DNA from 2 places in the Fusicatenibacter saccharivorans genome. Region 1 is predicted to be linked to the other one. Evidence: riboswitches for the same ligand, from Rfam matches in the RefSeq annotation. Region 1 holds a riboswitch; the other holds the start of a gene.
The links. A riboswitch is a leader RNA that binds a small molecule or an ion and turns the genes downstream of it on or off. The one in region 1 is predicted to bind cyclic di-GMP.
Positions count from the first base shown of each region.

Region 2: linked by a shared signal. The riboswitch ahead of PGS38_RS11445 (response regulator) and the one ahead of PGS38_RS15215 (ABC transporter substrate-binding protein) in region 1 are both predicted to bind cyclic di-GMP.

Region 1 covers NZ_JAQEGR010000019.1:12,236-16,665, forward strand. Annotated here, with positions in the region: gene PGS38_RS15210 (ATP-binding protein) at 1-294, opposite strand, end outside; gene PGS38_RS15215 (ABC transporter substrate-binding protein) at 441-2,285, opposite strand; cyclic di-GMP riboswitch class I at 2,385-2,460, opposite strand; gene PGS38_RS17870 (helix-turn-helix domain-containing protein) at 2,907-3,113, shown strand; gene PGS38_RS15220 (glycoside hydrolase family 3 N-terminal domain-containing protein) at 3,137-4,430, opposite strand, start outside.
Region 2 covers NZ_JAQEGR010000011.1:66,265-70,694, forward strand. Annotated here, with positions in the region: gene PGS38_RS11435 (MATE family efflux transporter) at 1-636, shown strand, start outside; gene PGS38_RS11440 (DUF3878 family protein) at 937-1,935, opposite strand; gene PGS38_RS11445 (response regulator) at 2,110-2,250, opposite strand; cyclic di-GMP riboswitch class I at 2,269-2,344, opposite strand; gene PGS38_RS11450 (hypothetical protein) at 2,454-2,597, shown strand; tRNA gene PGS38_RS11455 (tRNA-Arg) at 2,972-3,045, shown strand; gene PGS38_RS11460 (ParB/RepB/Spo0J family partition protein) at 3,372-4,337, shown strand; gene PGS38_RS11465 (ParA family protein) at 4,352-4,430, shown strand, end outside.

The DNA.
Region 1 (4,430 bases):
ACGCACCAGTTTTCCAATATTGTATCCGTTCTTTAAGTCCAGCAGAAGTTTACTTGGCATATCAATCCGCATTTTTGTTCCACCTGCTGATATTGCCTGACCATTTTCCTGAAGGAATATAAGAGTACTTTCCGATTCTTTTTCCCATGCTTCAAAGAAATTTTTGTTCGTATCCGTTTCAAGAGACAGTTCCCTCTCATGAAGTAAGAATTCCTCAACCAACTGCAGCTGGCTGTAGTATCCACTCACCTGAAGATCATAGGTCTGCTGTATCTGTTCAACAACAGCTCCCATACTGCTTTTTCCATTTTCGCTGATATACTTATTAGACTTACTTATAAGATACTTGATACAAACTAAGCTTAAAAGAATCATAAGTAGTATAAGCAACAGCCTTGTTATTTTTTTTCTTTTGTTTACCTTTTGTTCTATCTCCACTTTTACTGTTCAACCTCTATATAGTCTTCCGGTGCTGACGGCTGCTGTCCATTTGACATTGCTTCGGTCCATGCACTTGATAATGTTGTATCTTTAAGCTGCTCAATCTCACATTTCAGATTTATTTTTTTCAAAACAGACATTGTGGTGTCTGTAAGAAGAATCGAGTATTCCTTTTCTTTGTCTATTTTCTTATCATTAACTGTTAAGTCCTTTAACGAAAATCCACTTTCCTCTTGATTGACGATCATTTTCATACCGGATGCAATTGGTAATTCGTATTTATTGGTTACGTAAAAATTCTCATCAGCATCAGCAAGATAATTTTCCACGAGTTCATAAACCTGTTTACCATTGATTTTTGCAACATATAATGGTGTATCTGAACTCTTCGCTGTCATCATGCCAACCCGGCTGCTGGTGCATTCTCCTTTGTACATAGAAGAAGTGAAATAATAATATGGTGCCAGAGCCAGCTGTGCATCATTTTCTTCTCTGATCGTAGTTAAAATGGAAGATGCTGCATCACGGCCATTTCTATCGTTCAGTGAAATGGAATATTCATTTTCAAAATTCACCGTTGCTTTTTCTTCTGGATCTTTACGATTCATTACACTGCGAAAAGTATCATAAGCCTGTATTTCATCCATTTCCCCTGACAGTAATCCGTGAACAGCCTCAAGACTTGCATCAAATGATTTTTGGGCGGAATATCGGATATAAACAGCATTATTATTAATTTCCTCTTCCAGTCCAGGCACATCCTGCATCATGGTTGGAACATCTGTATTCAATGAAATAACACCGCTTCCATCCGCAATCAGCTTTTGCCCCTCTTCTGAAATCATACAATCCAGCACATCCAGCGCAGTATCCAGTTTCTCCCGGTCTTTTTCCAGGTTTTTGTTAAATGCAATGTTTAAGGACGGAGTCATGTACACATAGGATTCATCCGATGTCTGTGAAAAGTAAGGAATACGGATCAGCTCCGCATCCATCTGTTTCTGCAGCTGCTGCATAACCGTCGGATGTCCATGAAACATTGCTGATTTTCCTTCGACAAACATCTGGGTTCCTGTATTGATATCAATATTGATATCTTCTTTACCAAAATGCGAGTCCTTAAGAAACTGACTGGTTTCTGAAAAAATACGTTTCCATAATACATCATCAAACTTTACTTCATCCGCTGCAGTCTCTGCACCGTTTCGCCATTCAATACCATCCAGGCTTGTAAACTCACCGATTGCTGCAGCCTGGATGATTTCATTATTAGACCAGTCTTCACCAAGATCCATGGAATACGGTTTTATGCCATTATCATAAAACTGCTGACATGCCTGTACATATTCCTCATAATTTTCTGGAATCTTTACGCCATACTGATCAAACAGTGTTTTGTTGGCAATGATCGTCTGCGGAATACCACAGATTGGCAGCCACTGGATTTCATCCTCCGCATTCTTATAATATTGCACCGCATAAGAATAATACTTGGAAACAACATCATAAGAAGCAAAATCCATAAGATAAGGCTGTAAGTCCTGTGCATCTGTTCCAGAAAATCGACGTACTGTTATAATATCCGGTAATTCATCATGTTCTTTAAAATAACTGTATAAATCGGTATCATTGTTACCTATAATAAATTCAATATCCTGATCTGGAAACTGTTCATGGATATAGGGTGCAATATTTTTCATCAAACGATTTTCCCACAGATAAACGGTAAGATGATCATCATTTATAGATACTTCTTTCTTTGACTGTCCACATCCAGACAAGACAGCAGATGCTACAAGTACACCTGACACCACTGCTATCAGACAACGTTTTGCCTTTTTCATACTTTTATTTTCCTCATTCTTTCCTGATAAAATCATTATTGTTACGTCTATGAAATAACACCGTAAAAAAGCACCGTCAGACAGACAGTGCACCTCATTTTATGCAACTGGCTGCCATTTTAAAGGCCCTGTAGCTTTGCGTCCCAGACTTTCATCTGGTTTGCCAATTTCCTTATTATAGCTTTAATCTTATGTAAAAAACTGATTTTATTATACTTTAGTGTTCTACTATACACAAGAAAAAAATTAACATTTTAACGTTCAAAAACAAAAAAAGAACAGCCGATACATATACTCGAACTGTTCTCTTACTTCCGAAGTCCACGCAGCATTGACATTACTGTTTCCTGCTCATTTGTACTCAGATCATTCCATATCCCTAGAACTTCTTTCTGTTTTTCTGTCAGATTCTCTGAATTATCTTCTCGAAAAAACTGCGATAATGTCACGCCCAAAGCTACACATATTTTTTCAAGTGTGATCAGCGACGGCAGGTTTTCCTGCTCTGGTTCATATGGTACTTACAATTCCACGTTGTATGTGATAAACTATTATTGTCCATTTAGACTACCTTTACAATCCTTTTTACAGCAAGTATACTTATTATATCGAAAAAATAATATGAAAATATCTGCAGAAATTATTAAGATATTGCCAAAACATAGAAAACAAATCACGGAGATAACAGAAACCACACTTCCCATCAGACAGATCGTCCTGCAGACCGGCTTCAGCCAGCAGTCCTATTTCGGAAAATGTTTCCGTGAAAAAATGAACTGCTCCCCACGGGAATACCGCAAGAACAGAACCGAATGCCGCTTTGTATAAAATGGCATCCGGTTCTGTTCTTTTTATTTCGCTGCGGCACTTGCCCAAAACGCTCTATTTCTTCCCGCAACCCATTTATTTTCTTTCACACAGTAGCTTCCTCTTAAACGAATATCTTCTGAAGAACTTCCGACCTCTACTGCATATCGTCCTTTTTCCACTTTCCAGTGCATATCAATGTCCAGAAAAGCCATTTGATCCGTTTTCACCTCAAAGCATACCGTTTTCTTTTCGCCCTTTCGCAGGTGAATGCGCTTAAAACCTGCCAGTTCTTTTACTGGTCTTGTCAGGCTGGCATATTCATCTCGTAAATAAAGCTGGACAACCTCATCTCCTTCACAGCTTCCCGTGTTCTCAACAGCGCAGGAGATCTGAACCGTATCTGCTGCCTTTTCATTTCCCATCGAGATATGTAAATCCGAATATGTAAATGTTGTATACGACAGTCCGTATCCAAAATAATATCTCGGTCTGTGCGGCATATTCACATAATTGGCAAAACCGATACTGCCGCTCTGATCCCAGGAGGAACCATATGGATGATTGTAATAAACCGGAAGCTGTCCCACTCCATAAGCAACGGTAACCGGAAGTTTTCCTCCCGGATTATATATTCCGGTTAAAATATCAACTACTGCTTCTGCTCCTGTTTCTGATGGACTCCATGCTTCCAGAATAGCATCTAAATATTCCTCTGCAGCATCACTGGAAATCGGTCTTCCATCAAAGTGAACGCCAACCAATGGTTTTCCAAGCTGCGCAGCCTTGCGAATAAATGCATCCTGACATTTTGGAAGGTTAATATCAGTACTGTCAATTCCTTCTCCCATTGATGCCATGGAACACGTTCCGTGCTTACCGCCAAGCGTCAGTATCACAATGTCTGCCTGCTTTGCTGCCTGCAGCGCTTCTTCAAAATGACTTTCGTCGTTTCCTGCAATCGGATAGCCATATGCATATAAAATCTCACTTTCCGGAAAGCGGATTTGGAATTCTTCATACAGATTTCTGCATTGCGGTTTCTGTCTTTTCAGGATCTGATCAAACTGCTCTGTCTCATCAGACTGAATATTGGTTCCCGGAACCGTAATAATCTCATCTGCATCTGCCTGTACAACTCCGCTTACACCTGCAATAGAATTGGCAATCGCATAGGTAGACTCCATCATACACATATGTGTGTATCCACCAAACATTTTTCTGGCATACCCGGCATGCGGTCCGATCACCGCGATTTTTTTCCCTTTTGCCGCAATCGGCAATACGCCGTCATTTTTCAGCAATACCATGGATTCTCTGGCCGACCGCAGGGAAGTG
Region 2 (4,430 bases), on a different contig from region 1:
CTGAAAACTGCATTCAAAATCGGTGTGCCGGTTGCCGTACAGGAAATCGCGATGAACAGCGCCATGGTTGCTGCCACCATGCTGATTGCCCCGCTCGGCTCCATTGCGATTGCGGCCAATTCGTTCGCCGTCACCGCCGAAGGCCTCTGCTACATGCCAGGCTACGGCATCGGTTCCGCCGCGACAACGCTCGTCGGCAGAAGCTACGGCGCCGGAAATTACAAGCTGGCGAAACGCTACGGAAATATCTGCATTGCCATGGGCGCAGTCCTGATGGCCATCACTGGAGGTCTGATGATGATCTTCTGTCCGTTCGTCTTTAGCATTCTGACTCCTGACCCGCAGGTGCGCTCGTTTGCCGCCGAGGTACTCCGCATCGAACTGCTCGCCGAGCCGTTTTTCGGCGCTTCCATCGTTGCCGCCGGAGCCCTCCGCGGAACAGGCGATACGTTTGTGCCAAGCCTTCTGAACCTTGGCAGCATCTGGGTCATCCGCCTCGGTCTCGCGGTGCTTCTCATCACCCCGCTCGGCCTGCGCGGCATGTGGATCGCCATGGCTATCGAGCTCTGCATCCGCGGATTGCTGCTGCTCTACCGCCAGCATACATCGAAATATTATAAACTGCCCGCAGCCTGACTTGGCGGCAGCGTATAGAAAAAGCGCTTATTTGAGATTTCATTCCCGCCTCAAATAAGCGCTTTCTATTTTACCTTATCCCTTGTTTCAATTCACAGTCGGTATTTTCACGGAGTCTGACATGTCGAAAATAGTTCGACTGTGACTTACCTCATGTCTGTGGAGGATACCGATTTCTCTCCGCCCGCCACTGCCGTTATGTTTCTTTTAACAATTCATCCCACCACTTTAGAAGCGGGGGACTTCTTGTCTACTGGTATTAAAACTGAATCACTTCCGGCTCATCCGTAAAGGAGCTGATCATTGCCGTTGCGTTCTGGAAATTTTAAACGTCTCAACCTCCACAACCCGCTCTTTCCCTCTCGTTCCCCAGATCATCAGATGGACCTTATATTCCACCGAATCCCGTGCATAAAAGAATGGCTCCTCGCGCAGCAATGATGCGCGTTTTCCTTCGGCTTCCAGTATCTTTTTCCGTTTCATTGCCTGCTCCTGGATTTTTCGGATCTGGGTTCCTTCTTCGCCGGTGAAGCGTCGTTTCGGATAATTCTGTGCTTCGCGGGCCAGTTTTTTTTCCAGTAAATCCACGACTTTCGCGTGGCGGCTCGTATGCAGCAGTTTTGCGATCTGTTTTGCGAGGAGTTTTCCCTGCCATTTTTCATAAAGTGCAAGATACCACAGCAGCACTTTATCGCCTGCCTCCGATGCCAGTTTTTTCATCTCCGTAATTGCCTCTTCCGTCGCTTCCCACCACGGGCATGACGGTACGAGATACTGATCCGGCACGGCCGGGTAGCAGCAGAAATTGAGCGGCGGGAAATTGGCCAGCGATGCCAGACGCATTTCTTCCTCGGTGCAGAACGCCTCGCCGAGGTATTCCAGCTTGTCCCGCAGGATCGCAATACGGAACTCAATCTGCCGCAGATACTCGTATCCGTCCACCCAGAAATGACCCGTTTTTCCGTAATCAAACAGATGCACTTCCAGTGAAAGGCGGCTGAAAAACAGCGTGCACACCGTCTCTCCCTGCCGCACGATCAGAACGTACTGCTCCCCGTCTTTTTCCAGTGCAGCATCTATTTCTCCCTCGTATTCCTTCTGATACGTTCCCGTCAGCTCCGCGTCATGAAAAACGAGAAAGCTCTCTGCCGCATCGTTCATCAGATAGACAAGCCAGATCTCCTTTTCTCCTCCACCGTACCGCTCACCCGGAAGCAGCAGCTCGAACTGCCCCTGCGAAAGAAGCACATCCAGCCTTTCCAGTTCCTCGGTCCATGTGATATTTTCTGCAATTTCCATTCCGTGATTCTCCCCTGTTTTCTTTTACTTCCTATGATACACCATAAAAAGGCTCCACTGCAATCCAAAGCAGTAGAGCCCCTTCTCCAAATTTTTCTGTTATTAATCCGTCCCGTTATCCGGCGCATGCCGTCCGCACTTTCTCGTCCAGCGTCGTCTGAATCTCTTTTAAATTCACCGGTTTCGGAATATGCCCGCGTCCGCGCACCGCTTGCGGTCCGTTGCAAAGGTATTTGCTGTCATCGCAAAAATCGGAACATCATTGTCCTCACGCACACTGTTTCGAATTTTTTTCGTCGCCTCGATGCCATCCATCACCGAAATGTTCCATATTTACGCAGCTGGCTGCCATTTTACAGGCCCTGTAGCTTTGCGTCACAGCCTTTCGACTGCTTTGCCGAGATTCTTTTTTTATTTTAATTCATTGCTGTAAGACTCTCTTCTCCTTTCCCATCGGAATATGATATAATGACCTCTGGATTTTGGCAGATTACTGTTTTTAACATTGGAGGTGTACGATGAAATACAGACTCATAACAGAAAACGATTTAGAATATGTTGTCGAAAAAAATAATGAATACTACAACAATGTCGAAGGCTGCTGGACCTATGAAAAAGCCTATAAGAGAATTTATCAGGTACTCACAATGGAAAATTCCTGAAGTAAACTGCGGAATCGCAAGTATGTGTTTCGTCTTGAAAAAGCAGCAAAAATATAGTATAATATTTTTGTTTCTGACCTGGCTGAAACATTTATAATTCTTGTTTCTGTAGCTCAGCAGGATAGAGCGTCCCCCTCCTAAGAGAAAGCCGAGGCATTCCCCAAAGGGAAAAAATGAAAAACAACTTTCAGTTCGAATCTATTCTGAAAAATGCCAAAGGTGACAACAAAGCATTCCCCAATTTGGGGAACGTTCTAATGTTACCAAAGTAAAAAAATCTGTAGATTGACAACTCGAAAAAGAGTTGATAATCTTATATATGGCCGAAGGGAAAAATCCCAGAAACCCAGTAAAATCAAGGGTTTGCGGCATGTGTCGTCATAGCTCAGCTGGATAGAGCACTCGCCTCCTAAGCGAGGGGTCGGAGGTTCAAATCCTCTTGGCGACGGGCTTCAAAGCGTTCGAAAATGTTAGCTGGATTAGCTGACAGCGAACGCTTTTCTTATTTTCTAATCACGTTCGTGGCATGAAATTCCATTCAAAATGATCCATTTCCAGCTAACACAATCCGATTTTTGTTAGCTGACAGCTAATCAAAATCACCGGTTTGCAAACATGGTTTTTCAAGAGTCCAGCTAACATTTGGGTTCCGCTCTGTTGTCACCCCTTATTTGGGGATGTAAATCAGAGAAAAGGCAGGAAAAGAAACAATCTCTCCGAAACCTGCAAACATAAATTAGCTGAAACAGTATTCAATTCTATTAGCTACAGCTAATAGTCAAACGGCAATGTCTGTTTGGAACTTTTCTTACAACAAAAGTTCCAGGCAGGCATTTTTTATTTCCTGAATCCTGGAGGAAAGGAGTCAAGATGACTGATGCAAACAGACAATCAGGAGAAAAAGAAGAAAGAATCATAGAAATTGAGATTGAACGTCTCCGCCCTTTTAAGGAGCATCCGTTTCAGGTGAAAGATGATAAGGAAATGTTTCTTCTGCAGGAAAGCATTGAGAAATATGGAATCTTAAATCCGCTGATCGTCAGACCGGTACCGGATGGCTACTATGAAATCATATCCGGTCACAGAAGAAAACATGCTGCAGAGAAACTTGGATACCGTAAAGTACCGGTGATCATCCGGGTATTAAGTGAAGATGATTCCATCTTAAGCATGGTGGATTCGAATCTTCATAGAGAACGGATCAGCTACAGTGAAAAGGCTTTTGCTTACAAATTAAAGAATGACGTATTGAAAAGAAAAAGTGGTCGAAAAAAGAGCCAAGTTGACCACAAAAAAACAAGAAAACGTTCGATAGATATTATCAGTGAGGATTGTGGTGATAGCCCAAAACAAGTGCAGCGTTATATTTCACTGACAAAGCTGATACCAGAAATGTTGCAGAAGCTGGATGATGAAATTATTTCTTTTTGCCCGGCTGTGGAAATAGCAGCACTGAAAGAAAATGAACAAAGAGAACTGCTTAAAGCAATGGATTATGCACAGGCGATTCCGTCACTCTCACAGGCTCAGCGGATAAAGCAGCTGAGTAAAGAAAAACAGTTATCGCTGGAAAAGATGGAAGAAATCATGTGTGAAGTTAAAAAGGGTGAGATCACAAGAGTGGCATTCACAAACGAGCAGTTACACAAGTATTTTCCAAATTCCTATACACCGGCAATGATGAAACGGGAAATACTGGCACTGCTGAAATTATGGAAAAAAGAATCATGGGAAAGTTAAAGGAGGAAGAAATCATGTGTAAAGTTATATCCGTAGTAAACCAGAAAGGTGGAGTCGGCAAGACCACCACAACCGTAAATGTAGGTATTGGAC